One region of the Caballeronia sp. LZ019 genome, then DNA from elsewhere that is predicted to be linked to it. Evidence: predicted binding sites of a transcription regulator. Region 1 holds the regulator's gene; the other holds the start of a gene.
The links. The regulator FliA, encoded in region 1, starts transcription of late flagellar genes. The targets are predictions, from matches to a motif close to CTAAAGTTTNNNNNNNNNNNGCCGNTA.
Positions count from the first base shown of each region.

Region 2: the regulator FliA is predicted to act here: its motif matches at 5,007-5,033, upstream of P9255_RS15090 (DUF4088 family protein).

Region 1 is NZ_JARTVZ010000005.1:1,122,842-1,138,207, reverse strand. Features, by position in the region: gene P9255_RS18760 (primosomal protein N') at 1-46, shown strand, start outside; gene P9255_RS18755 (hypothetical protein) at 53-211, opposite strand; gene putA (trifunctional transcriptional regulator/proline dehydrogenase/L-glutamate gamma-semialdehyde dehydrogenase) at 510-4,439, shown strand; gene P9255_RS18745 (branched-chain amino acid ABC transporter substrate-binding protein) at 4,537-5,685, shown strand; gene P9255_RS18740 (cytochrome b/b6 domain-containing protein) at 5,818-6,339, opposite strand; gene P9255_RS18735 (PepSY domain-containing protein) at 6,360-6,623, opposite strand; gene P9255_RS18730 (thiamine pyrophosphate-binding protein) at 6,700-8,391, opposite strand; gene flhF (flagellar biosynthesis protein FlhF) at 8,641-10,359, shown strand; gene P9255_RS18720 (MinD/ParA family protein) at 10,352-11,269, shown strand; gene P9255_RS18715 (RNA polymerase sigma factor FliA) at 11,290-12,021, shown strand; gene P9255_RS18710 (DUF262 domain-containing protein) at 12,253-14,298, opposite strand; tRNA gene P9255_RS18705 (tRNA-Arg) at 14,843-14,918, opposite strand; gene P9255_RS18700 (c-type cytochrome) at 15,203-15,366, shown strand, end outside.
Region 2 is NZ_JARTVZ010000005.1:352,936-368,301, forward strand. Features, by position in the region: gene P9255_RS15055 (lactate utilization protein B) at 1-1,021, opposite strand, end outside; gene P9255_RS15060 ((Fe-S)-binding protein) at 1,018-1,761, opposite strand; gene P9255_RS15065 (FCD domain-containing protein) at 1,885-2,655, shown strand; gene P9255_RS15070 (CreA family protein) at 2,934-3,413, shown strand; gene P9255_RS15075 (hypothetical protein) at 3,486-3,794, shown strand; gene P9255_RS15080 (AzlC family ABC transporter permease) at 3,978-4,649, shown strand; gene P9255_RS15085 (AzlD domain-containing protein) at 4,646-4,969, shown strand; gene P9255_RS15090 (DUF4088 family protein) at 5,132-5,896, shown strand; gene P9255_RS15095 (ATP-dependent helicase) at 5,909-8,035, opposite strand; gene P9255_RS15100 (hypothetical protein) at 8,183-8,440, opposite strand; gene P9255_RS15105 (hypothetical protein) at 8,511-8,921, opposite strand; gene P9255_RS15110 (RNA-binding S4 domain-containing protein) at 9,225-9,446, shown strand; gene P9255_RS15115 (MATE family efflux transporter) at 9,635-11,074, shown strand; gene P9255_RS15120 (hypothetical protein) at 11,332-11,514, shown strand; gene P9255_RS15125 (hypothetical protein) at 11,631-11,960, shown strand; gene P9255_RS15130 (phospholipase D family protein) at 12,321-13,895, shown strand; gene fumC (class II fumarate hydratase) at 13,921-15,327, shown strand; gene P9255_RS15140 (acyl-CoA thioesterase) at 15,354-15,366, opposite strand, start outside.

The sequences.
Region 1 (15,366 bases):
GGGCGTATTGCGCTGGAACGTCGAAGTCGATCCGCTCGACGTTTGAGCGCGGTCAGACTTGCTTGACGCGCGACCGGTCGGCGGGCGCGGGCGCAACCTCGTCGCGCGATTCTTCGACGGCATCCGTGCGCGCCGACGCACCGCGCACGAACAACACGACGCAGGCCGCAAATACGATCCAGACGCCGACAATCCACATCCAAGTGCTCATGCTGCTCTTCTCCCCGTAAGCCGTTAGCCGCGCCGTCGGCGGGCCTCGGCCTTTATATCGGCTGCGGGGATGCATTTACTTAGGGCTTTGTCCCAAAAAACTTGAGTTAGGGAAAGTACTAGGCATAATCCGCCATCCGCCAACGACGCGCTGCACCGTGCGGAGCCTTGTCGCGAAAGGGTTTGACGGTGGTGCAACCCTGCGGAAAACGTCGGTTGCACCTTTTATATCAGCGGGGTACGATTCGCCAACTTTTTGGTCTTTCGCCGGGTAGGCACGACCGGCAAACGAAGGAAATATGGCGAGCACAACCCTTGGCGTCAAAGTCGACGATTTGCTGCGGTCCCGGCTGAAAGACGCCGCCACGCGACTGGAACGCACCCCGCACTGGCTCATCAAGCAGGCGATCTTCGCTTATCTCGAACGTATCGAGCACGGCCAGCTTCCGCCGGAACTGTCGGGCGCGAATGGCGCGTCGGATATGACCGACGCCGCCTCTGTTGACACCGATGAAGACGGCGCACCGCATCCGTTCCTCGACTTCGCGCAGAACGTGCAGCCGCAATCGGTGCTGCGCGCTGCGATTACCGCAGCGTATCGGCGGCCGGAGCCGGAGTGCGTGCCGTTTCTCATCGGCCAGGCGCGCTTGCCCGCGACCGTCGCCGCGGATACGGAGAAGCTCGCGACGAAGCTCGTCGAAGCGCTGCGCGCAAAGAGCACCGGCGGCGGCGTCGAAGGGCTGATCCACGAGTTCTCGCTGTCGAGCCAGGAAGGCGTCGCGCTGATGTGCCTCGCCGAAGCGCTGTTGCGCATCCCCGATCGCGCCACGCGCGACGCGCTGATCCGCGACAAGATCAGCAAGGGCGACTGGCGCTCGCATATGGGCCAGGCGCCGTCGCTCTTCGTGAACGCCGCGACGTGGGGCCTGATGATTACCGGCAAGCTCGTCACGACGAACAGCGAAGCGGGTCTGTCGTCGGCGCTGACGCGGATGATCGGCAAGGGCGGGGAACCGCTGATCCGCAAGGGCGTCGACATGGCGATGCGCCTGATGGGCGAGCAGTTCGTCACCGGCGAGACGATCTCCGAAGCGCTCGCGAACAGCCGCAAGTTCGAAGCGCGCGGTTTCCGCTACTCGTACGACATGCTCGGCGAAGCCGCGACGACCGAGGAAGACGCACAACGCTACTACGCATCCTACGAGCAGGCGATTCACGCCATCGGCAAGGCGGCGGGCGGGCGCGGCATCTACGAAGGTCCCGGCATCTCCATCAAGCTTTCCGCGCTGCATCCGCGCTATTCGCGCTCGCAACAAGAGCGCACGATGACCGAACTGCTGCCGCGCGTGCGCGCGCTGGCGCAGCTCGCGCGCCGTTATGACATCGGGCTGAATATCGACGCCGAAGAAGCCGACCGTCTCGAGTTGTCGCTGGATCTGCTCGAAGCGCTGTGCTTCGATCCCGAACTCGCGGGCTGGAACGGCATCGGCTTCGTGGTGCAGGGGTATCAGAAGCGTTGCCCGTTCGTGATCGACTATCTGATCGATCTCGCGCGCCGCAGCCGTCATCGCTTGATGATTCGCCTCGTGAAAGGCGCGTACTGGGATACCGAAATCAAGCGCGCGCAAGTAGACGGCCTCGAAGGCTATCCGGTGTACACGCGCAAGATCTACACGGACATTTCGTACCTCGCGTGCGCGAAGAAGCTGCTCGCGGCGCCCGATGCCGTCTATCCGCAATTCGCGACGCACAACGCGTACACGCTGTCGGCCATCTATCACCTGGCGGGCCAGAATTATTACCCCGGCCAGTACGAATTCCAGTGCCTGCACGGCATGGGCGAGCCGCTCTACGAAGAAGTCACCGGCCGCGACAAGCTGAACCGTCCGTGCCGTGTGTATGCGCCGGTCGGCACGCACGAAACGCTGCTCGCTTATCTCGTGCGCCGTCTGCTCGAGAACGGCGCGAACACGTCGTTCGTGAACCGCATCGCGGATGAATCCGTGCCGGTGAAGGATCTCGTGCAGGACCCGATCGAAGAAGCGCAGAAGATCGTTCCGCTCGGCGCGCCGCACGCGAAGATTCCGCTGCCGCGCCAGCTTTACGGCAACGAGCGCCTCAACTCGATGGGCCTCGATCTGTCGAATGAGCATCGGCTGGCGTCGCTGTCGTCGGCGTTGCTCGCGAGCGGCAATCATCCGTGGCAGGCCGCGCCGATGCTCGAAGGCGGTTCGCTCGCCGACGGCGTTGCGCGCGATATCCGCAATCCGGCCGATCACCGCGATGTGGTCGGCACCGTGGTTGAAGCGTCGTCGGAACAGGTGAGCGCCGCGCTCGCGAACGCGATGGCCGCCGCGCCGATCTGGCAGGCGACGCCCGTCGAGGATCGCGCCGACTGCCTCTCGCGCGCCGCCGATCTGCTCGAAGCGCAAATGCACACGCTGATGGGCCTCATCATCCGCGAGGCCGGCAAGTCGCTGCCGAACGCGATTGCGGAGATACGCGAAGCCGTCGATTTCCTGCGTTATTACGCGTCGCAAATTCGCGCGGAGTTTTCGAACGATACGCATCGTCCGCTGGGTCCGGTGGTCTGCATCAGCCCGTGGAACTTCCCGCTGGCGATTTTCATGGGTCAGGTCGCGGCGGCGCTCGCAGCCGGCAATCCCGTGCTCGCGAAGCCTGCGGAACAGACGCCGCTGATCGCCGCGCAAGCGGTGCGCATCTTGCGCGAAGCCGGCGTGCCGGCGGGCGCGGTGCAACTGCTGCCGGGCGATGGCGAAACCGTGGGCGCGGCGCTCGTCGCCGATGCGCGCACGCGCGCCGTCATGTTCACCGGCTCGACGGAAGTCGCGCGCCTCATCAACAAGACGCTGTCGGAGCGGCTCGATTCGGAAGGCCGCCCGATTCCGCTGATCGCGGAAACCGGTGGCCAGAACGCGATGATCGTCGATTCGTCGGCGCTCGCGGAACAGGTCGTCGCCGACGTGATGCAGTCATCGTTCGATTCCGCCGGTCAACGCTGCTCGGCGCTGCGCGTTCTGTGCCTGCAGGACGATGTCGCCGATCGCACGCTCGAAATGCTCACCGGCGCGATGAAGCAACTCGCGGTGGGCAATCCGGACCGGCTGTCGGTGGATGTCGGCCCGGTCATCGATAAAGACGCGAAGCGCAGCATCGACGCGCACATCGCATCGATGCGCGAGAAGGGCCGCAAGGTCGTGCAACTGCCGCTGCCCGAAGGCTGCGCGCAAGGCACGTTCGTGCCGCCGACGCTGATCGAACTGGAAAGCATCGACGAGTTGAAGCGCGAGGTTTTCGGACCGGTGCTGCATGTGGTGCGTTATCGCCGCGCGTCTCTTGATAAACTGCTCGACCAAATTCGTACGACGGGTTACGGCCTGACGCTCGGCATCCATACGCGCATCGACGAAACCATCGCGCATGTCATCTCGCGCGCGCACGTGGGCAACATCTACGTGAACCGCAACGTGATCGGCGCGGTGGTCGGCGTGCAGCCGTTCGGCGGCGAAGGTCTCTCGGGTACGGGTCCGAAAGCGGGCGGCGCGCTGTATCTGCAGCGCCTGCTGGCCAAGCGTCCGACCGGCTTGCCGAAGTCGCTGGCGAGCACGCTCGTCGTCGATGAAATCGCATCCGGCGACACGCCCGCCGCCGCGCTGACCGCACTGCGCGACTGGGCGATCGGCGAGCGCGATCCGCAGACGGCCGCACGCTGTGACGGCTATCTGCAGCACGTGCTGGCGGGCGCGACGGCGGTGCTGGCCGGCCCGACCGGCGAGCGCAATACGTACACGTTGAGCGCGCGGGGCACGGTGCTGTGCGTGGCATCGACGGAAAGCGGCGCGCGCGCGCAGTTTGCCGCCGCGCTGGCGACGGGCAACAAGGCGCTTTTCGCGGGGTCGGCGGGCGAGCAGCTGGTGGCGTCGTTGCCGGCGTCGCTGAAGGCCCATGCGGCGGTGAGCAAGGATTCCGCAGCGGGCTTCGACGCCGTGTTGTTCGAAGGTGATAGCGATGAACTGCTGTCGCTCGTGAAGGAAATCGCCAAGCGTCCGGGACCGATCGTATCGGTGCAGGGCGTGGCGGCGGGCACCTTCGCCGACGCTGGCCACGACGGCGAAGACTATGCGCTCGAACGTCTGTTGACGGAACGCTCGGTGAGCGTGAACACGGCGGCGGCGGGCGGCAATGCGAATTTGATGACGATCGGTTGAGACGTTCGCGGCGCTCGGTTCAACAAATTCAAACAAACGGCAGCCGGCACGGCGATCCCGGCACAAGCTGCCATCCACACTGGTACTAGGAGAAGCTATGAAGTACACGATGAACAAGCTGGCAGCAGCCCTGACGCTCGCTGGCCTGTCGCTGGCGGGGACCGCGGTTGCACAGCAAGTCGAGGATGTGAAGGTCGGTTTCGCGGGTCCGATGACCGGCGCGCAAGCGCACTACGGCAAGGACTTCCAGAACGGCATCACGCTGGCCGTCGAAGAGTTCAACGCGACGAAGCCGGTGATCGGCGGCAAGCCGGTTCGCATCGTGCTGGATTCGGCGGACGATCAGGCCGACCCGCGCACGGGTACGACTGTCGCGCAGAAGCTGGTCGACGACGGCATCAAGGGCATGCTCGGCCACTTCAACTCGGGCACGACGATTCCGGCTTCGCGCATCTACGCGAACGCGGGCATTCCGCAGATCGCGATGGCGACCGCGCCGGAATACACGACGCAGGGCTTCAAGACCACGTTCCGCATGATGACGTCCGATACGCAGCAGGGTTCGGTCGCGGGCGAGTTCGCGGTGAAGAACCTGAAGGTCAAGAAGATCGCTATCGTCGATGACCGCACGGCTTACGGCCAGGGCCTCGCCGACCAGTTCGAGAAGGCGGCGAAGGCGGCGGGCGGCACGATCGTCGATCGCGAGTTCACGAACGACAAGGCCGTCGACTTCAAGGCGATTCTGACCAAGATCAAGGCGGCGAACCCGGACCTCGTCTATTACGGCGGCGCCGATTCGCAAGCCGGCCCGATGGCCAAGCAGATGAAGACGCTGGGCTTCCGCGCGCCGCTGATGGCGGGCGAAATGGTGAAGACGGACACGTTCCTGAAGATCGCGGGCGACGCGGCCGACGGCACGGTGGCTTCGCTGGCTGGCTTGCCGATGAACGAAATGCCGGGTGGCGCGGCATACGAAGCGAAGTACAAAAAGCGCTTCAACGAAGAAGTGCAGACGTACTCGCCGTACGCCTATGATGGCGCGATGGCCATGTTCAGCGCGATGAAGGCGGCCAACTCGACGGACCCGGCCAAGTATCTGCCGCTGCTTGCGAAGACCGACATGCAGGGCGTGACGGCGAAGCATCTGTCGTATGACGCGAAGGGCGATCTGAAGAACGGCGGGATTACGCTGTACAAGGTCGTCGGCGGCAAGTGGACGACGCTGCAGAGCGTGGGCGGGAAGTAAGGCTTAGGCGTTCAGCCTGCTTGAAACGGCTCGGTTCGCGATTGGCGGCCGGGCCGTTTTGCATTTAGTTTGCCGCTCGAATCTTGCTGGCGAACGGTCCTTTCGATAGCCGAGGCCCATCGGAAGCTGCACCTATTCCACCGGCTTATCGACCCGCTTATACCCCGTCACCATCGCACGAATAAGCTCCTCGCGTGTCCAGACGGTCATCAGCACGGCAGCGGCGATATGCACGCAGGCGAAGATTTCGATGACGAGCGAAAGCCAGGTATGAATCTCCTGCGGCCAGTCTTCGCCCCAGAAAACATCCAGCCGCATGAGCCATCCCGACAGGCCGAGCGCGAGGATCAGGAACCACAGAAAGAGCGCCATCAACCCGCCGAGCGGATTATGTGATCGATGATGAACCGGCCGGCCCGCCGCGAGCGAGCGCAGATGTTCACGCAGACGCGCGCGCGTCGGCCACCACGCCGAGAAACGCGCATTCGCCGAGCCGATGAAACCCCACACGATGCGCGCGACAACCAGCCCCGCCGCGATGTACCCCAGCAGCCGATGCGCGGCATCGGTCGGCCCGAACAGATTCCACACGACGATGCCCGCCACCGTCCAGTGCGTGAGCCGGACCCAGATGTCCCAAACCTTTACGCGCATCGACATGGAAGACAGCTCGCTCAGTCGACTTCGGACTTCACGACATCGAGCGTTTTCGTGTCGTAATAGATTTCGACTTTCTTGCCGTCCTTGTCGTGACCGTAGATCTCGTAGCAGTTGCCGTCGACTTTGAACTTGCGGATCTTGTAGCCCTGCGACTCGATCCTGGCCTTGGCGTCCGACTCCTTCATCCACTCGCCCTTCGGATGCGCCGTGCAATCGGCTTTCGCCAACGCCGCGCCAGAGAAGCCCAGCGCCAATGCAACCGCAAGAATCTTAAGCATCGCTAACTCCCAGTGTTTGGAGCGGATTACTCTACTGCCACCGGGAGTTAACCGCAAGCAAATCGAAAGCTGACGATCAACGCTTGCCTTGTTGACGAATCTGTTCGAGCGTCGCGCCCGGCGTGCTCTGATCTTGCGGAATGCGGATTTCGATGACCGCAGGCAGTCCTGATTCCACGGCGCGATCGAACGCGGGCATGAACTGGTCCGTCGTCTCGACGCGTTCGCCGTGCGCGCCGAACGCCCGCGCATACGCGACGAAATCCGGATTGGTCAGCCCCGTCCCGTGCACGCGATGCGGATAGTGCCGCTCCTGATGCATCCGGATCGTGCCGTATTGCGCGTTATTCACGACGACGAAAATCACGGCCAGCCGATACTGCATCGCCGTCGCGATTTCGTGGCTCGCCATCATGAAGCAGCCGTCGCCGGCGAACGCGATTACCGTGCGGTCCGGATACAGCGACTTCGCCGCGATGGCCGCCGGCACGCCGTAGCCCATCGCGCCGCTCGTCGGTGCGACCTGCGAGCGAAAATGCCGATACGAATAATGCCGATGCAGCCACGTCGCATAATTCCCCGCGCCGTTCGTGAGAATGGCATCGGCGGGGAGGCGTTCGGCGAGCGCGCGCATGATTTCGCCGAGCTGGACATCGCCGACCATCGGCCTGGGCTTGCGCCATTCCAGATACGCGGCATGTGCCGCTTCAGCCGATCCCGCCCACGCGATCCCGGCAGGCGGCTCGAGCGCCGCGAGCATCGAGGCAATCTCCGGCATGCCCGATACAACGGCCAGGTCCGCGCTGTACACGCGCCCCAGTTCCTCCGCGCCCTGATGCACGTGAATGAGCGTCTGCTTCGTCTTCGGGATATCGAGCAGCGTGTAGCCGCCCGTCGTCGATTCGCCCATGCGCGGACCCAGCACGAAGAGCACATCGGCTTCGCGCACGCGGGCAGCGAGCGCCGGATTGATGCCGAGGCCCACGTCGCCCGCATAGTTCGGATGCTCGTTGTTGAGCGTGTCCTGAAAGCGGAAGGCGCAGCCGGCCGGCAACTGCCATCGCTCGATGAAGCGCGCGAAGTCTTGCGTCGCGCCTTCGGTCCAGCCGCTGCCGCCCGCGATCACGAACGGCTTCTCGGCATTGGCGAGCATGTCGCGCAGCCGCTCCATCTGCGCCGGCGAAGGCGATGCCGCCACACGCTGATAACGCGGCGCAGCGGGTACGGCATCGCACGCTTCGGTCAGCATGTCCTCGGGCAGCGCGAGCACGACCGGCCCCGGACGCCCCGCCGTCGCGACGTGAAACGCATGACTCATGTATTCGGGAACGCGGCGCGGATCGTCGATCTGCGCGACCCACTTCGCCATCTGCCCGAACATGCGCCGATAGTCGATTTCCTGAAACGCCTCGCGATCCATGTGGTCGCGCGCGCATTGGCCGATGAGCAGGATCATCGGCGTCGAATCCTGATACGCGGTGTGCACGCCGATGGAGGCGTGCGTGGCTCCCGGCCCGCGCGTCACGATGGCGACGCCCGGCCGGCCGGTCAGCTTGCCGACCGCTTCGGCCATGTTCGCCGCGCCGGCCTCGTGGCGGCACACGATGGTCTGAATCTGGTCCGTTTCGTCGTGCAGCGAATCCAGCACGGCGAGGAAGCTCTCGCCGGGCACGCAGAACACGCGCTCGACGCCGTGATGCACGAGCGCATCGACGACGAGCCGCGCGCCGGTGGTTTGAGTGGAAGCGGGGGAAACATCGGACGCCATGCGTAAAAGTCTCCTGTCTGTTCTGGTTGGCGGATGCGCGCCCTCTAGCTTACGCCGTGGACGGCGCAGCAAGCCGATTCTTTACCCCGATCCGTCCATCAGCCGAAATACCCCTTTTTCACACCCTTTATCCAGCGATAGGCGAAGCGGCTTCTTCGCAATAATGGCTTCACTGAAAAGCGGGCACGTCGAAACATCCGGCGACGCCCGCCTCGCAAAGATCGCAGTCATTCCTCATCGGGGGCAAGTTTGAACATTCGTAAATTCATTGGCGCGAACAGCCGCGACGCACTGCGACAGGTTCGCGAAGCGCTCGGCCCCGATGCAGTCGTGTTGTCGAACCGTACGCTGGACGATGGTTCCGTCGAGATCGTCAGTGTCGCGGATAGCGATATCGCGTCGATTTCGCCGGATGCGCAAGACCTGGCCGTGCCCGCGACGTTCGCGAGCGCCACGCCGCGCGCCGCGCTGGCGCAGGCAGCCGCCGCCGCGGCCAGGCAGGCCGCACCGAATCCGTATGCAAGCGGCGATGTGTTCTCGTCCGTATTCGGCGCGAACACCGACGCGGACGATGAAGCAGCGTCTTCCGCCGACGAAGCGTCCCGCACGATGGCCGATTCCAACCCGTGGCTGATCCAGCATGCGCGACGCATCGCCGAACAAGCGGCGACGCCGTCGAATCGTCCGTTGACGGCATCGTCGGCGATTGCGCGCGGCCTGGGCGTGCCGGTGCCGCCGAAAGCGCAAGGCGTCGACAAGACCGAGACGGCGAATCACGCGTTGCGCCAGCTGGCGCAGCCGAAGATCGACACCCCCGACTGGGCCCGCGAAGCCGCGCAGGTCGCCGCACGCCGCGCCGCGCAAAAGATCAACGCGAGCGCGCCGCAAGCGGAAGCATCGCCGGCATCGACCGAGGGTGCGTTCGATGGCTTGCCCGCGAACGCGGCGGCCGTCGTCACCGAGGCGATCCGCGCCCGCATGGAAGAGGTCGTCAACGAAACGGTGATGAACGAACTGTCGTCGATGCGCTCGATGATGGAAGAACACTTCTCCGGCCTGCTGTGGGGCGATCGCCAGCGCCGCACGCCGAGCAACGCCGTGCTGACCAAGCGCCTGTTCGCTGCCGGATTTTCCGCGCAGCTCGTACGCATGGTCATCGACAACATGCCGGAGATGGAAAGCGCCGAGCACGCGATGGAATGGGTGCAGCAGGTGCTCGAATCGAATCTGCCGGTGATGGCGAGCGAAGACGCGCTGATGGAACGTGGCGGCGTGTTCGCGCTGATGGGCCCGACGGGCGTCGGCAAGACGACGACCACCGCGAAGCTTGCCGCGCGCTGCGTGATGCGCTTCGGCGCAAGCAAGGTCGCGCTGCTGACCACGGACAGCTACCGGATCGGCGCGCACGAGCAACTGCGCATTTTCGGCAAGATTCTCGGCGTCTCGGTGCATGCGGTGAAGGACGCAGCCGACCTGCAACTGGCGCTGTCGGAGTTGCGCAACAAGCACATCGTGCTGATCGACACCATCGGCATGAGCCAGCGCGATCGCACCGTCTCCGACCAGATTTCGATGCTGTGCGGCGCGGGTCATCCGGTGCAGCGCCTGTTGCTGCTCAACGCGACCAGCCACGGCGACACGCTGAACGAAGTCGTGCAGGCGTACAAGAGCGCGGCCGATCAGCCGCCGCTCGCGGGCTGCATCCTGACCAAGCTCGATGAAGCGACGAACCTGGGCGGCGTGCTCGATACGGTTATCCGCTACAAGCTGCCGGTGCATTACGTATCGACCGGACAGAAGGTGCCGGAAAACCTGTACGTGGCGACCAAGCGTTTTCTGATCAAGAGCGCGTTCTGCATTCCGCGCGACGGTTCGCCGTTCGTGCCGCAGGACGAGGAAGTGCCGGCGCTGCTTTCCGCATTGTCCGCGCGTGCCGCGGCCGAACTCCACGAGGTCCGCTTTGGATAAGCTCGTGCTCGACCAGGCTGAAGGCCTGAGACGGTTGCTGACGCGTGCAGGCTCGCGCGTGGTGGCGGTCGCGGGCGGACCGGCGGGCATCGGCTGCACGTCGGCGGTGGTGAATCTCGGTGCGGCGCTCGCCGTGCATGGCAAGGATGTGCTCGTCATCGACGAGCGGCAGAACGGAACATCGGTGAGCCGCATGGCCGGGCTTTCCGGATCGCAGGCGATGAGCGCGGTGATGTCCGGCCGCCACGCGCTGCAGGACGTGGTCACGCGCTCGCCGCTCGGCTTTTCGCTGATCGCCGCGCCTCGCGAGGAACGCGTGAGCCACGATGCCGCGCAGTGCCGCGCGCTGCTCGACGGATCGGCGGACATCGTGCTGATCGATACGCAACTGGATCGGCATGGCGCGTTGTCGTCGCTCGCGGCGCAGGCGCATGACTTTCTGATCGTCACGCGTGCGGCTGCGCCGGCGATCACCGAGGCGTATGCGTGCATGAAGCGTCTGCACTACGCGCATGCGATCGGCCAGTTCCGTGTGCTGATCAATCATGTGCAGAACCCGGCCGATGCAGCGGTCGCGTTCGAGAACCTGTCGGGCGTCGCGAGCCGGTATCTGGCTGTGTCGCTCATGCATGCGGGATATGTGTCCGAGGATGCGCGCATTACTCGGGCGAGGGAGCTGTCGCGTTCGGTGGTGGAGGCGTTTCCGGCTACGGCTGCGGCGCGCGACTATCGCCAGATTGCGGCGGAGCTTCTTCACTGGCCGATGCGTCCCGCGCTTCTTGCGGGCGATGCGGAAATTCAAAACGAAGTGCAGTTTTTGGTTGGCGAGTCTGACAAGGGCGGGCGGGAAGTGGCGCGAAGGGCGCCGATGTTTCCCGGCCATGCATTGAGCAGCACGGCGTCGATGTGATCAAGACAAAGGTGACCCAGATGTACAACGCCCAAGGCAAACTCTCGCAGTCCGACGTGTTGACGCGCTACGCGCCGCTCGTTCGCCGGCTGGGACTGCAGCTCGTCGCCAAGATGCCGGCGAGCGTGGATCTCGACGATCTGATCCAGGCCGGCATGATCGGCCTGATGGATGCGGCGAGCCGTTACAAGGAAGATCAGGGTGCGCAGTTCGAGACGTATGCGAGCCAGCGCATCCGCGGCGCGATGCTCGACGAGTTGCGCGCGAACGACTGGTTGCCGCGCAGCATGCGCAAGACATCGCGCGAGGTGGAATCGGCGGTGCACAAGGTCGAGCAGAGTCTCGGACGTTCGGCGAGCGAGGTGGAGATCGCCGAGCACATGAAGCTGCCGCTCGACGAATATCAGTCGATGCTGCAGGACTTGCACGGCAGCCAGTTGATCTATTACGAAGACTTCGATCGTTCGGCGGATGACGAGCCGTTTCTCGACCGGTATTGCGTGGATCGGTCGGACCCGCTGTCGGCGCTGCTCGATGAGAGCTTGCGCGGGGCGCTGATCGAGGCGATCGATCGGTTGCCGGAGCGGGAGAAGCTCTTGATGAGTCTGTATTACGAGCGCGGGTTGAATCTGCGCGAGATCGGCGCGGTGATGGAAGTCAGCGAGTCGCGCGTTTGCCAGCTGCATAGCCAGGCGGTGGCGAGGCTGCGGGCGAAGTTGCGGGAGCAGGAGTGGACGGGGGTGGAGGCTTGAGGGGGTAGATCCCGCAGCGGCCATCAGCTTCTGCAACGCCTAAGAGATTGAACGTCTGAAGAGCCGCGCGCCTTCAGATTGTCGTGAAGCTAAGCGGATTCGATGCATCGGTTGCCGGTCCGCTTCTTCCGGTCTCCGAAGTGGCATAACCCAGACCTCCAGTCGCCACCGGTTCGCAAATTCGTTTGACGAAGCGGTCTTGGTTCACGCGTTCGGGATGAAGGCGCTGCGTCATAAGGCGGCTTCTTGCAAACGCTCAGGAGCCCAGACATGTTCGATCAATGCGACTACCAATTCGCGCCGGGTCCGCTGTTCCTCCTTCGTGAAAGTGTCGAAGGCCCTGAATGGCAGTTGATGTTCTGCAGCAAACTGCTGGAACTTCGGTTGGTGCTGGTAAGCGCTCGCGTCCAAGCTTGCCGCGTAGAAGTTCTGCTTGGCGTAGTGCGGGCGCTTGTCGGCGAATGACTTGTCTTGCAGACTACGGTTCACGTCGGCAGGCAGCAAAAGGAGGGAAGCCACGTAGTTCCGCCACTCTTGGAACTCCTGCTCGTCTGCGAAGTGCTCGGCCACAGCCTCATAGTCGTCGGCCCAAATGTGCTCGATGTCGAACGGATTCTTGACATCCCGCCTGACTAGTTTGTCGAAGGACTCGGTGCGGCCCGCGCCGGCCTCGGTCGCGGCCGTCAGGCGCGCCAACAGGTGAGCGATATAGCGACGGCTGAATTGATTAAGTCCTAAACCATCAATGCCCGTTCGGCCTCTGGCGACGCTGCCCTCAAACGTTACGTCGTCTTCTTCCAGCTTTTTAGTCAGCGCCTCTACCAACTCCGACAAAGGTTTGCGACGAATATCGCGGCATAGCAGCCACATGGCATACGACACACTTGAGTATCCGACGCGGATGTAGTTCACCACACGGCGCATCAGCCAGATGTCAAGGTAGGTGGCCGTCACGGCTAGCTTCCGACGCACGGTGTCGTCGTCGTCCGTTTCGATGAGCGGCGCCAGCAGCACCGTGCCCTGCCACGTGAAATCGTTGTGAGCGTTGTAGTAGATGGGCTCCAGACCGGGCGTGTAGTGTCGGCTGGCGGCGAGAACGCGCCGGTAGGCTCTAGCGAAGAACGGGAAGCTCTGGGCCATCAGATGCTGATTGGCTTGTGCCTTGCCCAGGCCGAGTTGCACGCTGTGATCGCGCACCCAGCGGTGAAAGACTGATCCGATGAGTTCCCAGTCCTTGTCCACGGCGCCTGCCTTGCGTTCGCGCGTGGAGTCGGCGTATTGCGCGCGTAGCCAAGCCTTGATGCAATTGGCGTCGCGCTCGGGCTCGTGGCTACCGCCCCACGAGATTAGCTCTAGAACCTCGTGCTTCCAGGTCTGGTTAGCGTGCATGCGGGCTTGCGGGTCTTCGATCGGGGCCAGCAAGTAGGCCTTGAGCATGTCCACCGGGCTGAGCGGTTTGCCGCGATCATTCATGGTTTCGAAGATCGCGTACGCGTAGTTGTCGTTGTCAGTGGCGATCTCGATCAAGCCCACCCGCGTGAGGAGCCAGTAGATGAAGTGTGGCAGCGCGTCGCCAAGATCGACCAGCAGGTCGTTGGCCTCGATGTCGCTGTAACGGGCGTACATCGTTTGAATGGACTCATCTTTGCCATCAGGGCTGTAGTCGTAACCCTGGAACAGCGCCTGGATAACTGGAAGGCGCTCGGGGATGTCGAGGTTGAACTTGGGCTCGCCCAAGTTGTCGCTGAAGATCAGGGGCGCCATGGTCTTCGACACCGGCAACTCCCGTGCTTCCGCCGCGCGGTATAGGCAGATGAGCAGCAGCGTAAGCGAAGTCACCCGCTGCTGGCCATCGATCAGATAATTTTTGCCGTTGCGCTTGCTGACGATGATGGAGCCGAGAAAGTATTCACCGTAGCTGCTCACTGCCGGAGTCTCGTCCCCTGCCTGGTACTGAGAGAAGAACTTGGCTTGTAGGTCTGATAGCAGTTCGTCGATATTCTCCTTTTCCCACTTGTACTCGCGCTGATACTCGTCGATGGAGAAGGACTGACTTTGCAGCAATTGCTGCACGCTACGGTAATGCGGTGTGATGGCGCTCATGGCGTGTCCCTCACGCGTCTTGGTTTTGGGTTTCAGCTTGTCGCCGGCCACTTCGACTTGGTCGGCAGTCGGTAGCAGCAGGGTTCTGCCGGTTACCAGCTCTTGCATCATGCCCTGCTCGAAGGCGCGCATTTTGGCGGGTCGTTCTTCTAGGGCGGGAAGGTCGACCTGCATGTCGGACAGGACCTTGCTTCGCGTCAATCAACGGCGGAATGAGGTGGGCATTGATTTTGTCGCCGATATCGGTCTTGCCCTTCAGCGCGATCATGTCCTTGAACCTGGCCCCGTTTGAGATATGCATCGGCGGCGCGAGATTGTCGCTACCGGCGTATTTGTCCCTGATGCACTTGATGAACAGCATGGACAGGGAGTAGTCCTTGTAACTGGCTGGCATCCATGCCGCCACGCAGTTCATCGCAAGAGGCCCAGACGAAGGAGTAGAGGTCTGATTTCTTGATGGCCATGAAGCGGTCAGGCTCGTGTGGTGAGTCGTCGCAAAGGCCGAAATGTTACCCTTCCGGCAGGCGGACATTGCAAAAAGTCATCGCGCGTTGTGGCGAAGTCGTTTCGCGCGATGGGCGCTCCCGATACACAGCAGCAACGGCGTGGGCACTTCAGTAATCCCCAGGTCACCGCCCGAAAGGCGAAGACTGCTTTCCGGCACGAAACCGATACCTGAAGAATAGAAAGGGTGGACTCTTGCTAGGCAAATTATCGTTGGCGCGCCCGGCTGGGATCGAACCAGCAACCCCTGCCTTCGGAGGGCAGTACTCTATCCATTGAGCTACGGGCGCATCTGCTGAGAATCTTGCTTGCGGGGTGCCGGAAGGCGACAGCAAGACCCATGCGAATCCGAGAGGATACCTGTTTTCCGTGCATCCGTCCATGTCAGGCGTTTCAGCGCCACATCCGGCATCGATGAACTGCGGGTAAACGCCCGCCACGCGCTCCATCGCCCCGACGCCTTCCGTTAAACGTTCCGTCTATAATCGACCGTGCCCCTGGCGACGCCAGGGCGAAGCGGTAGCCGTCACGCTGTCTGAACCGACTCAATCAAAAAACGGGAGACGAGACAAGCATGAGCGAAGCACCCCACGGAGCCCCGATCAGGACACCCGGCCAACTCATCGCGGCGGTCATCGCGGGGTTCGGCATCCCGGTCGCCATCATCATCCTGCTCGCCGTCTACGTCGATACCTCGACGCGCACCGGCGCGGGCACCGACATCGACGCCTCCGTGCA
Region 2 (15,366 bases), 770 kb from region 1:
TGATCGCGCCGATCGGCCCCGAATACGTGCCGCCATACGACAGCCCCCCGCTTCGCCGATACACCGGGCACGTGTTCATGCACGCGCCGCAGCGGATGCACTTCAGCGAATACCAGAAGTCGTCGAGCGCGAGCCGCTCGGAGCGTCCGTTGTCGACGAGGATGTAGTGCATCTCCGTCCCCGGCCGCGGCGCGCGAAAGTGCGATGTGTACTGCGTGATCGGCGAGCCGAGCGCGCTTCTCGACAGCATGCGCACGAACACGCCGAGATCGGCGATCGTCGGAATGATCTTCTCGATGCCGATGGATGCGATATGCAGCGGCGGCACATTCGCGGACAAGTCTGCGTTGCCCTCGTTCGTGCAGACGACGACCGTCCCCGTTTCCGCCACCGCGAAGTTGCAGCCCGTCATGCCCGCCGTGTTCTCGCGCACGAAGTACGGCCGCGTGTTCATGCGCTGGCTTTCGGCGAGATAGTGGATGTCGCTGTTGTTCGGATCGGTGCCGATGGTCTTCCCGAACAGTTCCGCCACGTCCGCGCGCAGCTTGTGGACCGCCGGCACGACCATATGGCTCGGGTCCTGATGATCGAGCTGCTGGATGCGTTCGCCGAGATCGGTTTCCATCACCGTGATGCCCCGCGGCTCCAGATAGTCGCGCATGTAGCACTCGTCGGTGAGCATCGACTTGCTTTTTACGAGCGTCGTCATGCCCCGCTCGCTCATCAGCTTGTGGACGAGCGCGTTGTGTTCTTCCGCGTTGGCCGCGAAGTGGACGACGACGCCGTTCTTCTCCGCACGATCCACGAACTGCGCGATGTAATCCGCGAGATTCGACAGCGTGTGCTCCTTGATGCCCGAGGCCAGCTCGCGCATCGCTTCCCATTCGGGGATGCCGTGCGCCTGCGCGTCGCGCTTGCTGCGCAGATCCCAGAGACGCTTGTCGTGGAACGCGACGTGATCCGTCTTCTGCAGGAACGCGCCCGCCGCCTTCGCGTGATCGATTCGTACGGTCTTGCTCATGCGCGCGCTCCGTTCAGAACCTGCGCGATGTGAATGAACCGCGCGTCGAGCTTCATGCGTTCCGCGCAGCCCTGCTGATGCATGAGACAGGACATGTCGCCGGAGACGATGTACTCCGCGCCCGCGCCGATGTGATCGCGCACCTTGTCCTGTCCCATCCGCACGGAGACGGCTTCCTCCGTCACCGAGAACGTGCCGCCGAAGCCGCAGCATTCGTCGGGCCGCGCGGGCGAGACGAATTCGATGCCTTTCACGCCTTCGAGCAGCGCGCGCGGCTTCGAGTACCGCGTGCCGGCGACTTCCGAATTCGATGTCTCGCGCAGATGCCGCACCGCGCTGCAGCTGTTGTGCAGCCCGACACGATGCGGAAACTCGGCCCACGGAAACTCGCGGACCTTCAGCACGTCATGCAGGAACTCGACCAGTTCGAAGGTAGTGCGCCGCACCTTCTGCACATCGTTCGTTTGCTCGATGGCCGTGAAATGCTCGCGCACGTGATGCGTGCAACTCGCCGACGGCCCGACCACGTAGTCGTAATCCGCGAAGTTGCGCGCGAACACGCGCTCCGCGCCGGCGGCTTCCTTGCGCGCGCCGCTGTTGGCCATCGGCTGGCCGCAGCACGTCTGATCTTGCGGATAGTCAACATCGACGCCCAGCCGCTCCAGCAATTCGAGCGTGGCGATGCCGACCTGCGGATAGAACGCATCGATGAAACAGGGGACGAACAGGGCAACTTTCATGGGGTATCGAGGGAGGAAACCGCGTTTCTGGTCAGCTTGGTCTGACCAAGACTTTAAGGATGCGACGCTTTCGTGTCAAACTAGGTTAATCCAGCGTCTTTGCCTGTGCATTCCCTTCGACCGATGACCTTCCAGCCCGTCCACTCGCACTCCTACGCCCGCGTGCGCCTGTCCGACGTCGTGTCCGGCCAGATTCGCGAGCTGATCTCGAACGGCACGCTGCTGCCCGGCCAGCGTCTGCCCGCCGAGCGCGATCTCGCCGAGCAGTTGAACGTGTCGCGGCCGTCGCTGAGGGAAGCGCTGATTCGCCTCGAATCCGATGGCTTCATTCGCGCGGTGGCGCGCGGCGGCTTCGTCGTGTCGGACGTGACGGCGCCGCTCGTTTCGCTGCCGCTCGCCGCATTGCTGCAACAGCAGCCGGACGCCAGCGCCGACGTACTGGAATTGCGCCACGGCCTCGAAACGCTCGCCACGGCTTACGCTGCCGAACGCGCGACCGAAGCCGATCTCGCGCGAATCCGCGCGGCGTTCGATGCACTCGAGGCCGCCGTCGCCCGGAAAAGCGCGCGCATCGCGGAAAAGGACGCGGCGTTTCACCTGGCGATCGCGGACGCGACGCACAACGTCGCGCTCGCGCATGTGATGCACGGGCTCAACGAACTCATGCGCGAATCGATGCTCACGTCGCACCGTCTCGTCGATTACGACGACGAAGTCGAAGCCAACCTGCTCGCCCAGCATCGCGCGATGCTCGACGCGATCGTCGCCCGCGATCCGGCGCGCGCACGGGACTGCGCGGGCGCGCATCTGGACTACGTGCGTGCGCTCTATCGCGACCGCCCGGCGAAGAAGGCGCGCAGCCGCCTTTCCCACGATGACATGACCAATTCGTAACGCGCTCGTAAGATTCGATAGGACTTCGCCTACACGCATTTCGGACGCACACGGCTAACGCGCGCTACGCGAACCCGCGATACTGAAATCGTCGTCAACAACATGCGCAAGGAGGACAACATGCCTTACCTGCTCGGATGGCTGCTCGGCGTGCCGGTTATCGTGCTCGTGATTCTGTATCTGATCTTCCATTGAACCGGCCGCAACAGACTGCAGCAGAAGCAACGAAGGGCGTCGCTACAATACGGCGCCCTTTTCTTTTTTTCCGAAGGATTGTGATGAACCGCGCCGCCCGTCTGATATCGACCGCATCGCTCGTATTCCTGCTTGGCGCGACTGCCGCGCACGCGGAGGAAATCGCGAGCGTCAACACGAACTTCCGCATCACCGGCTCGGACCGCGTGAGCGTCGAGGCCTACGACGATCCGCTCGTCGGCGGCGTCACCTGCTATGTGTCGCGTGCGCGCACGGGCGGCGTGAAGGGCACGCTCGGCATCGCGGAAGACCCGACTGAGGCGTCGATCGCGTGCCGTCAGGTCGGGCCGGTCGCGTTCAAGGAGCCGCTCAAACAGAAGAGCGATGTGTTCACGGATCGCATGTCCTTCATCTTCAAGACGCTGCACGTGGTGCGGATCGTCGATGCGAAGCGCAATACGCTCGTCTATCTGACCTACAGCGACCGCATCGCGAGCGGCAGCGCGAAGAACAGCGTGACCGCCGTGCCGGTGCCGCAGGGAACGGCGATTCCGGTGAAGTGAGTACGGCACGCGAGCCGGCGAAGCTGTAGGCTGACTGGATCGGCTATGACTCGTCCGTGCAATGAACTGACTATGTCCAAACGTCTACGTGCCACCATCGTTTTCTACGACGAGGACACGCAACAACTTCAGCTGTGCAACGTGCGGCGGGACGACGTCCAGTCGGCGATCGAGCGAGCGGGTTTCGTCTTTGATGTCCCCACGGATGCGCCGGACAACCGTTCGGCGCCTGTGACCGACGAACACGCCCGACAGATTGGCGGAATGGCGCTTCTTGTTCAGGCTCACGTCCACCCGGAACTGCGAACGCGCTTGCATCTGACTTTGAACGAGCCGATCGACTGGGAGCAGCGGCCCGAGCCGCCAAACGCTGCGAGCTAGCGGACGGCCCGTGAAGCAGGCGCACCGCATCACGCGCCGCACGGACAGACTATCCCGCCGCGTCACGACCGGATATCCTCCGCAACCTGGCAACACGTCACACGCCGTAGGAGGACCATCTTGACCGCATCATCCCCCAGCGCGCTCACCGAATTCGCCGCCGGCGCGCGCGACACCATTCCGATGATGATCGGCGCCGCGCCGTTCGGCGTCATCTTCGGCACCCTCGTCACGGCGAGTCCGCTCGCGCTGTGGCACGGCCAGCTCATGTCGCTCGCGGTGTTCGCGGGATCGGCGCAGTTCATCGCAGTCGGGATGATCGCGGGGAACGCCAGCTTCGCCGTCATCTGGGCCACCACTTTCGTCGTCAATCTGCGGCACATCCTGTATTCGGCGACGCTCGCGCCGTACGTCGCCCATCTGCCCGCGCGCTGGCGCTGGGCGCTCGCCGGCCTCATGACCGACGAAGTGTTCGCCGTCGCCTATGCCCATTATCAGAAGCGCGCGGCGGGCGAAATCGGGCCGCACTACTTCCTCGGCTCCGGCGTCGCGATGTACCTGAACTGGCAGGCGTGGACGCTCATCGGCCTCTTTTTCGGCGCGGCGTTTCCGGGCCTCAAGTCACTCGGCCTCGACTTCGCGATGGTCGCGACGTTCATCGCGATCATCGTGCCGCAACTCGTCGCGGCGCGCTTCGTCACGGCGGCGCTGGCGTCCGGGGTGCTGTCGTTCGCGTGGCAGGACTGGCCCTACAAGCTCGGGCTGCTCGCGGCCGTGCTCGTGGGCGTCGCCGTCGGCATGGTGCTCACGATGATCGATGCGAAACCGCGTCTGAAAAAGGAGCGCGCGCGATGAACTACGTTTTGCTCATTCTCGGCATGGCGCTCGTCACCTATCTGATCCGTGCGGCCGTGTTCGTGCTCGGCGAGCGGCTCGCCTTCCCGCCCGTCGTGCGGACCGCGCTCGGCTTCGTCCCGGTGACGGTGCTGACCGCGATCATCGTGCCGATGACCGTCTCGCCGCACGGCAACGGCGCGGAACTCTCGTGGCGCAATCCGCAGCTCGTGGCCGCGGCGGTCGCGGTCGTCGTGTGCGCGTTGACGAGGCGCGCGCTGCTGACGATCGCCGTATCGCTCGCGGTGTTTTTCTTCTGGCAATTGGTCGTGCTGCGCTAGGCCATTTGCATCGGGTACGACGCGCCTTACAAACGCCCTCAAGTTTCCGGCTCCCGCGCCGATATCAGGTTCGAATGGCCTCCGCTCTGCCTGGCGGCAGGCCGACAGCATCTCCTGCCAGGGGGGCCACCGGCCGCCCCACGCGCGGAACCGGAAACCGACATGCGCCAAATCACCCTTTCGTTGCGCGACGAAACGATCGCTTCGCTGCAACGCGATTTCGAGGCGTTCCTGCGTCTCTCGCTCAAGCTCGACCCTCAGTTCATCACGCCGTCGTTCGAGGACTTCCTGCGTGCGAAGCTGCTCGACAATCCCACGCCGCTCACCGAGCAGGCCGTGCAGCGCATGCTCACGCACGGCCAGTACGCATGGGCCAAGCGCGCGCTCGACAAGGAGTTCCCCGATGTCGTCGAAATCCTCATTCGTCAGGCGGCGGAACACGGCTTCGCATTCGCGATCCGTTCCGACTGGAGCGCCGAGGATCTGTTGAAGGCTTCGCGCGAATGGGCCGCCGCGATCGTCACCGAGGCGAACGGCGATGCGTCGCAGGTAGACGTGCTCGCCTCGCAGATCAAGTCGGCGGCAGTCGATATCCGCGAGGTCGAGGAAAAGATGCAGACACCCGCCTGGCGGCTCGCCGATTCGCTGCGTCAGCGTGTGTACGACGCGAAGGTCGCGGTGGAAACGAACGTCGGCTCGACGGCGCGCGAGAAGCTCGGCGAACTGCGCGCGCTGCTGTGGCTCAACATCTTCTACGGTTCGGTGCAGAAACAGGAAGCGCAGCAGTTGCTCGAATATCTGCGCTCGCTGCGGCCGGAACTGTTCGTCGAAGAGCCCTACGACGGCTTCACGCGGTTTGCCGCGTGGCTGCGCAGCATCTTCGGACACGCGCCGCGAGCGGCAGGCGCGACGCGGGCCTCCCGCTAACGCATCCGGCCGCTACTCCCACATTCCCTTGAGCCGCGCGGCGATATCGATCTTCGCCTTCGCGGCGGCGGCGAGTCCCGCTGCCGTCGGGGCGGCGGCCACGGGAACCGGCGGCCACGCGGCGGCCTCGAAATGCGGCAGCAGATGCGGCGGAATGAAGCGCGTGCGCTGCGCCCACACGTGCCGGTCGCCGAGATTCGTCTGATTGTGGACGTAGAAGCGCTGCGGCGTGATGACGTGCAGGTCTTCCTTCGCCCGCGTCATCGCGACATACAGCAGGCGGCGCTCTTCGTCGACTTCTTCTTCGCTGCCGGTGCCGAGATCGGACGGAATGCAGCCGTCCACGCCGTTCAGCACGAACACGTTGCGCCACTCCTGCCCCTTCGCGGAATGGATGGTCGAGAGGATCAGGTAGTCTTCGTCGATGAGCGGCACGCCCGATTCATCGCTCGTCGCGTCCGGCGGATCGAGCGTCAGTTCGGTGAGAAAGCGCTCGCGCGTCGGATACGTTGACGCGATGCTCTCCATCTGCATGACGTCGCCGATGCGGATGGCCGCGTCCTCGTGATTGCGCTCGAGATGCGGCTCGTACCATCGGCGGATCATTTCGAACTCGGCGGGCCAGCCGGATTCGCGCCCGCACAGCTTCGCCATCAGCCCGACGAAGCGCGGCCAGTCTTCGCTCGCGCGTGCCGGCGCGCTGAACGCCGCGATCGCATCGGCGGGGCGCTCGTTCTGCGCGACGCCATCGAGCAGGCGTCCGGCGATAGCCGGCCCGACGCCCGGTAGCAGTTGCGCGACCCGGAACCCCGCGACGCGGTCGCGTGGATTCTCCGCCCAGCGCAGCACGGCGAGCACGTCTTTCACATGGACCGAATCGAGGAACTTCAGTCCGCCGAACTTCACGAACGGAATGTTCTTTCGCGTCAGCTCGATCTCGAGCGCCGCGCTGTGATGGGCCGCGCGAAACAGCACGGCCTGCGATTTGAGCTTCATGCCGCCCTCGCGCGCCTCCAGCACTTTCTCGACGACATAGCGCGCCTGATCGGCCTCATCGGCGACGGAGACGACACGCGGCTTCTGCGCCGATGCCTTGTCGGTCCATAAGTCCTTCGTGTAGCGCTCGGCGGCGAGGCCGATGACCGCGTTCGACGCTTCGAGAATCGGCTGCGTCGAGCGGTAGTTCCGATCGAGCGTCACGGTCGCGGCGGGCGGATCGAAGTGCTGCGGAAAATCCAGGATGTTGCGCACGGTCGCGCCGCGAAACGAATAGATGGACTGCGCATCGTCGCCGACGACGGTGAGGCCGCGCCCGTCGGGTTTCATCGCGAGAAGGATGGTCGCCTGCAGGCGATTGGTGTCCTGATACTCGTCGACGAGCACATGATCGAAACGGCTCGACAGATCGGCGGCGATGGCCGGCTCAGCCGCGAGATGCGACCAGTAGAGCAGCAGGTCGTCGTAATCGAGGACGCTTTGCGATTGCTTGGCGCTGACATAGGCGGCGAACAGGCGCTTGAGATCGGCTTCCCACTCGCGGCACCACGGATACGACTTGTCGAGCACATGGCTCAAGGACGCGCCCGTGTTGATCACGCGCGAATAAATGGCGAAGCACGTGGACTTCGCCGGGAAGCGCTTTTCCTTCGACGACAGTCCGAGTTCGTGGCGCACGAGGTTCATCAGATCGGCGGAATCTTCACGGTCGTTGATCGTGAACGAGGGCGCGAGCCCGACGATCTCGGCGTAATCGCGCAACAGCCGTGCGCCGACGCCGTGGAAGGTGCCCGACCACGTCAGCCCTTGCGCGAGGGCGCTTTTGTTGCCGAGCGCATTTCTCGCGATACGCGACACCCGCCGCGTCATTTCGAGCGCCGCGCGGCGCGAGAACGTGAGCAGCAGAATGCGATGCGGGTCCGCGCCCTTGACCAGCAGATGCGCCACGCGATGCGCAAGCGTGTTCGTCTTCCCCGACCCCGCGCCCGCAATGACGAGCAGCGGCCCGCCGCAGCGGCCCGGTCCATCGACCCCGAATTCGACGGCCCGACGTTGCGCATCGTTCAGCTTCGCGAGATAGGCTGCTGCGGCCTGTTCTTCGGTCTCGGGAGAATCGGCGGCGATGTCGGGAAGCGTGAGCACGAGATTGGATGACGGTAAGCAGTGACGCGACACTGTATATCCATACAACCCGCCCGTGCAAGTCTTTGTCAGGGCTCGGCTTTTGGCCCCAAAAAGACGACGGCCCGGGTGAATAGCCCGGGCCGCCTTCGTACAGAAATGCGCCGCTCAGTCCGCCTTTTTGGCGTCCTTCAGCTTCGCATCCGCGGCGGCTTCGTTCGCTTCCGATTGCGATTCCGTCTTCTTCTTGTCGGCCTTCGCCTGTGCGACGGCCGCGTCCTTGTCGGCTTCGGCCTGCTTCTTCGCGGCCTTCTTGTCGGCGTGCGTCGGCGTCGTGTCGTCCGCCTGCGCGACCGATACCGCGCTCACGCTGGTCAGCGCGCCGACGACGAGCGCCGCCAGCAGTGCATTCTTACGTCGTGTCATGGTGTCCTCCCCTGTGTGGAACCGCGAAGCTCCGTCAGGAACCTCGCGGCCATCGCTCGCAGTCGCCCGCTTAGTGCTGCTCGCCCTCGTCCTTCGGCGTGCGGTCGGCAGCGGCGTTCAGCTCGTCCTTTGCGGCGGCCTTGTCGGCCTTCTTGTTGATCTTCGCGTTGCGCACTTCTTCCTTGTATTGCGCGTTCGCTTCCTTCTTCGCGGCCTTCATCTCGGCCTTCGACGCCTTCTTCGACGCCTTGTATTCGGCGTTTGCCTGCGCGTCGGCATTGCGCTTCTGCACCAGCGGATCGGTCGGCGCGGGCGCGACGATGTTCTGCTGCGGGGGCGTCATCGGCTGCTGGGCCTGCGTCGAGATTTGCGCATCGGCGCCGGGGGCGGCCTGCATCGGCTGCGCGGTCTGGGCTTGCGCGCCGGTGGCGGCCAGGGCGGCGAAGGCGGTGCCGATCATCAGAATTCGAGCCTTAGTCATGAGCTAGTCCTCTCTTTTGGTAGCGCCGGCGCGTGGTCTCGCAAGGTTGCGCGCGGCGCGTGTCGTTTGGAAGATGACCGAAGCTGCATCGATCAAATCTACAGACCGGGCGGTCGATCGCCGAGTTTCGCCTGTGCAGTCACTGTTACGCATGGTTGCACTTGGCTACATTTAGCGCTTTTTCGCCGACGTTCGGATGCATCATCAAATACGTCCGATCGTTCGCGGTCGGGGAAAGCAGGAGCACGACGCGTACCCGATGCATTATCATGGCCGTCTTCAACACGTTTGTTTCCGCCCGCCATGCCGCAGCTTCAATTCACCCTCACGGGCGATTACGTCGAACTTCACAACCTGCTCAAGCTGATGGGTCTCGCCGACAGCGGTGGCTCGGCGAAGGCGCGCGTCGCAATGGGCGATGTCACCGTCGACGGCAAGGTGGAACTGCGCAAGACGTGCAAGATCCGCGCAGGTCAGGTCGTGATGATCGACGGCCAGAAGATCCGCGTGCGCGCGCCCGCCTGAAGGCATCGGCATTGCGCGTGCGCGCCGCGCGATTGCGTAAAGCCCGCCATAACCCGCCGCGACATCGACATGCCGCGCGCGACGCAATAAGCTAGTCGTCTTTCGTTCCGGTTTCAGCGCCGGCGTTCGAGCCGTTCATCGCCTCTGCGACGCACGATCGCCGCGACCAGTCGCTCTCTTTTTCGATCATGCAATCGCACACCACGCGCGCTCAACCCGCGCATCAGGGACCGCCGACGCTATCCCGTCACGCCGTCGATACGGCGCGGCTCGCGGCGCCGCTCGCCATCGCGCAGCTTTCGCAAATGGCGATGGGCGTCACCGACACCATCCTGCTCGGCTCGCTCGGCCCCGACGCGCTCGCCGCGGGCGGGCTCGGCGCGAACCTCTTCTTCGTCGTTGTCACGCTGCTGCAGGGCGTGCTCACTTCGGTGAGCGTATCGGTGGCGCATGCGCGCGGCGCGAACGCGGAGGAACGCGTGCCGCGCATCTACTGGACGGGGCTGCTGCTTTCCGTGCTGCTCGCCGTCCCCGCGTTCGTCCTGTTGAGCTACGCCGAGCCGATCCTGCTCGCGTTCCACGAACCGGCGACGCTCGCGCGCAACGTCGGCGAATACTGCGCCGTGCTGCGCTGGGGGACGCCGGGCAGCCTGATCGGCATCGGCATGATGCGCGCCTTTCTTCCGGCGATCGGCGCGGCGAAGCGGCTCTTGTGGGTGTCCATCGGCGGCGTGTTCATCAACGGCTTTCTCAACTACGGGCTGATTCACGGTGCATACGGACTGCCGCGCGAAGGCTTCCTGGGCTCGGCTGCGGCGACGACCATCACCGTCTGGCTGACGGCGTTCGCGCTCGTCGCGTTGCTGCACTTGCGGCCGCGTTACCGGCACTTCGTGGTGGCGGCGCGTCCGCATCTGCCGTTGATGGGCGAGCTGTTCGGCATCGGCTGGCCGGTCGCGATCACCTATGGCGTCGAATCGACGCTCTTTCTCGCCACCGGCATGATGGTCGGCCTGCTCGGCGAAGCACCGCTCGCGGCGCATCAGATCGCGCTCAACGTGGCGTCGGTGGCGTTCATGGTGCCGCTTGCCATTGGGCAGGCGGCGAACGTGCGCGTCGGCTACTGGGTCGGCGCGGGCGTGCCGGTGGCCGCGCGTCATGCGGGGTTCGTCGCGCTTGCGCTCGGCGTCGGCTTCATGATGTGCTCGGGACTCGTGCTCATCGTCGCGCCGCACGCGATCGTCGGGCTGTATCTTCATCTCGACGATCCCGCCAACGCGCATACCGTGTCGCTGGCGGCGTCGCTGCTCGGCGTGGCGGCGGTGTTCCAGATCGTCGACGGGATGCAGACGGTCGGTTCCGGCTGCCTGCGCGGCCTGAAGGACACGCGCATACCGATGCTCGCGGCGGCGTTCGGCTACTGGGGCGTCGGTTTCCCGACGGGCTACGTGCTCGCGTTTCACTTCGGCCTCGGCGCGAAGGGATTGTGGTGGGGGCTCGCGGCAGGCCTGGCGAGTGTCGCGGTGCTGATGACGCTGCGCTTTCATCGCATCAGCAGACGGCTCGTCGACTCGGGCGGGGGGCAGGCGGCGGTGCCGGTCGAGCCGGCGTCGCGCCGAACGGCGTAGCGCGGACGCATATGCAAAGCAGGAATGCTTGGTTGGTCCGCGTGCGCCGCGTTGGTACGATCAACCCGTCTCCTCCTTGAGACTCCAGTAACAGGGGTTATAGCCCGCTCTGCCGAGCGGGCTTTTTTTCGTCCTGTCGATGTGCGCCGGCCTGGCTGGAACAACGCTTGCAAAAACGTTGTCCGGATGGCTGCAACTGGCGATTCGCTGGCCGGCCGATCCGTTTTCGACGTCATGCAACGAGGGAGGATGGACACATGAAGACAGCACCGCCGAGCAGTCAGACTGAACAGGACGCCAAGGCCGAAGCCAATTCCGGCAAGCCGGCGACGACGTCCAGCGACAAACCGGCCAGCGGGCAGCACGCTGCGAACCACACCAAGGCCGGCAAGGACCACGGCGCCGGAGGCGGCGCGAAACAGCGGCACGGCCCGAGGTAACCGGCGAATCAGCCGATGCGGACGCGCCGTCGCGCGGCACGATCGTTGCGCCCTGATCTCGGGCAGGCGGCGAACGTCTGCATCCCTATACCGAATCCGATAAAGGAGGCCGAACCATGAACAAGGCAATCAGCACGTTGATCGCGGCCGTCTCCGCGCTCACGTTGGCCGGCGGCGCGTATGCCCAAGCCGGCGGAGCGGGCGGAGGCGGAGGCGGCGGCGCGAACGGCGGGGGCGCCGCAGGCAGCACGGCCAGCCCGGCGAATCAGGTGAACGGCGCAACCGGCGGCTATGGCACGCCGGGCACGACCCGTTCGGACAGCGGCATGTCCACCAAGGGCACCGGCCTGCCGAGCAGCACCAATAGCGAGATCGCGCCCGCCGCGCCCGCGACGAGCAACAACACGCTCGCGACGCCCAGCGTGAAGTCGCCGGCAGCGAAGTAGCCGCGATCCCCGCTTGTCTGGCACACGACCGCCCGCCGATGCGGCGGTCGTTGCCGCCTTCTTTCCCGTCGATGGCCCCGGTCCGTCGGCGCGTCGAACCGCCCGTCGCTTTAGAATCTTCTGACGAACGTCTGATCGCCGAGCACGATATTTGCTCGTCGCGAAGGCACATACCGCGCTCGCGTCGACATGAGCCGGGCCAAGACAATCAAAAGAAGAGGAAGAAAAGTGTCGGAAAGCCGGGGATTGCCAACAGCTTCACATCACGTCGCAAAGGCCGCAAAGGTCGCAAAGCAGGGAACATCGGCGAGGAGCGCCGCGCCGAGGCTCAGAGTGCGCCTCGTCGGCACGTTCGTCGCGATGACCCTCGGCCTCACCGCCTGCGCCACGCGTCCGCCCGCGACAGAGTTTTATCGTCCGCCGAGCCACGCGCTCGCGCCGACTGATGAGACGCCGCTCGCCACCGCGCTCGCAACACTCGAGAAGCAGCATCCGAACGAATCGGCGGTGCGCCTGTTGCCGACCGGCACGGACGCGCTGCAGGCGCGCATCGCGCTCGCCCGCGCGGCGACGAAAACGCTCGACATGCAGTACTACATCGCCGAGGAAGACAACACGGGCAAGCTGTTGCTGGGCGCCGCGCTCCATGCCGCGGATCGCGGCGTGCGCGTCCGCATGCTGGTCGACGACCTCAACTTCAAGGACATCGACCGCATCATGGCGGCGCTGAACTCTCACGACAACATCGAGATTCGCGTCTTCAATCCATATGGCAGCGCACAGCGCAGTTTCTCGGAACGTGCGCGCAACGTCTTCACGAATCTGGATCACTTCACGCGCCGCATGCACAACAAGGCGATGATCGCGGACAACCAGATCGCCATCGTCGGCGGACGCAACCTGGGCGATGAATATTTCAGCGCCAGCCCGACGCTGCAGTTTCGCGACCTCGACGCGTTCGCCGCCGGCCCGGTCACGCAACAGATATCCGCGAGCTTCGACGATTACTGGAACAGCACGCTCTCCTACCCGTTGCGCGCGCTGAACAAGCAGAAGTTCGACCCTTCGGAACTGGACAAGACGCGCGACGACCTGCGCGCGCACTGGCGCAAGAACGCCGATCCGCTCAACGCGAAGCCGCTCAACGCCACGCCGCTCGCCCAGCAGATCGCGCGTCAGGAAATGGGCCTCACCTGGGCGCCGACCGAATTCAAGGTGGACTCGCCGTCGAAAATCGAGCATCCGAGCGACGACTACAAGAGCCCGCCGATGACGCGCCTCGTCGACCTGCTCAAGCACGCGCAGCAGGAGTTCTTGATTCTTTCGCCCTACTTCGTGCCGCACGACGCCGGCGTGAAAGCGCTCGCCGACCTCACGCGGCGGCAGGTGCGCGTCGCCGTGCTGACGAACTCGCTCGCCGCCACGGATGCCGTCGCCGTCCAGGCAGGTTATGCGCCCTATCGCATTCCGCTGCTGCAGAACGGCGTCGAACTGTACGAATTCAAGCCGATGCAGGCCGAAGGCGAAGGCCGGCCGCGCGCGGGTCTCTTCGGCTCGCAATCGCGGGCGAGTTTGCACGCCAAGGCCTATGTAATCGATCGGAGTATCCTCGTGATCGGCTCGATGAATCTCGATCCGCGCTCGGCTCAGCTCAACACCGAACTCGCGCTCGTGATCCACAGCAAACCGGTCGCCGAAGAAGCTGCCGGGCTGTTCGATCGCGGGATCACGCCGCAAGCGAGTTATCGCGTCGAACTGGCGAGTGCGGCGGTGATCGCGGACTTGCGCCGCACCGGCTCGCCGCAATCGGGACTCGTCTGGACGACGCAGGAAGACAAAGGGACCGTCACCTACAACTTCGATCCCGAAGCCGGCTTTTATCGGAACCTGATGACGGGCATCTTCAAGATGCTGCCCGTCGACAAGCAGCTTTGATCAATCTCACGAGGAACTTCGGACCATGACCCAGAACGCGCAAGGCGACGTACGCATGGAGAAGGACACGTTCGGCGAGATCGCCGTGCCGAACGCGAAGCTTTGGGGCGCGCAGACGCAGCGTTCTTTGCAGAACTTCAAGATCTCGTCGGAGAAGCAGTCGCCCGAACTCATCACCGCGCTTGCAATCGTCAAGCGCGCCGCCGCCGAAGTGAACGCGGACCTGAAGGTGCTCGACGCCAAAAAGGCGCAGGCGATCATGCAGGCCGCCGACGAGATCATCGACGGCAAGCATCCGGACGAATTCCCGCTCGCCGTCTGGCAGACGGGCTCCGGCACGCAGACCAACATGAATCTGAACGAGGTGATCGCCAATCGCGCGAGCGAGATACTCGGCGGGCCGCGCGGCGAAGAGCGCCTCGTCCATCCCAACGACGACGTGAACCGCGGGCAGTCATCGAACGATGTGTTTCCGACCGCCATGCACGTCGCCGCCGCATACGCGATCGTCCGGCATCTGGTTCCGTCGCTGAAGACGCTGCGCGAAACGCTCGACAGCAAGTCGAAGCAGTTCGTGGATATCGTGAAAATCGGCCGCACGCATTTGCAGGACGCGACGCCGCTCACGCTCGGGCAGGAATTCTCCGGCTACGTCGCGCAACTCGATCAGGGCATTCGCCACGTGGAAGCGACGCTGCCGCATCTGTATCAGCTCGCGCAGGGCGGCACGGCGGTCGGCACGGGCCTGAACGCGCATCCGGAATTCGCGGCGAAGGTCGCGTCGGCGATCGGCAAGCTGACCGGCCTGCCCTTCGAGACCGCGCCCAACAAGTTCGAGGTGATGGCCGCCGCCGATGCGCTCGTCGCCGCGCACGGCGCGCTCAAGACGGTGGCCGCGAGCATGATGAAAATCGCCAACGACATCCGCTGGCTGGCGAGCGGGCCGCGCTGCGGGCTGGGCGAACTGTCGATTCCGGAAAACGAGCCGGGCAGTTCGATCATGCCGGGCAAGGTCAACCCGACGCAGTCCGAAGCGGTGACGATGCTCTGCTGTCAGGTGTTCGGCAACGACGTCGCGGTGAATATCGGCGGCGCGAGCGGCAACTTCGAGCTCAACGTGTTCCGGCCGATGATCGCGCATAACGTGCTGCAGTCGGTCCGCCTGCTCGCGGACGGCGCGCAGAGCTTCAACGACAACTGCGCGGTCGGCATCGAGGCGAACGAGCAGCGCATCGACAGCCTGCTCAACGAATCGCTGATGCTGGTGACGGCGCTCAACCCGCACATCGGCTACGACAAGGCCGCGCAGATCGCGAAGAAAGCGCACAAGGAAGGCACGACGCTGAAGGCCGCCGCGCTCGCGCTCGGGCATGTGACCGAGCAGCAGTTCGACGAGTGGGTGAAGCCGCAGGACATGGTCGGCAACAAGTAAGCAACTTCCCGTACGAAGCGCGGCGGTCAGACCTTGCCC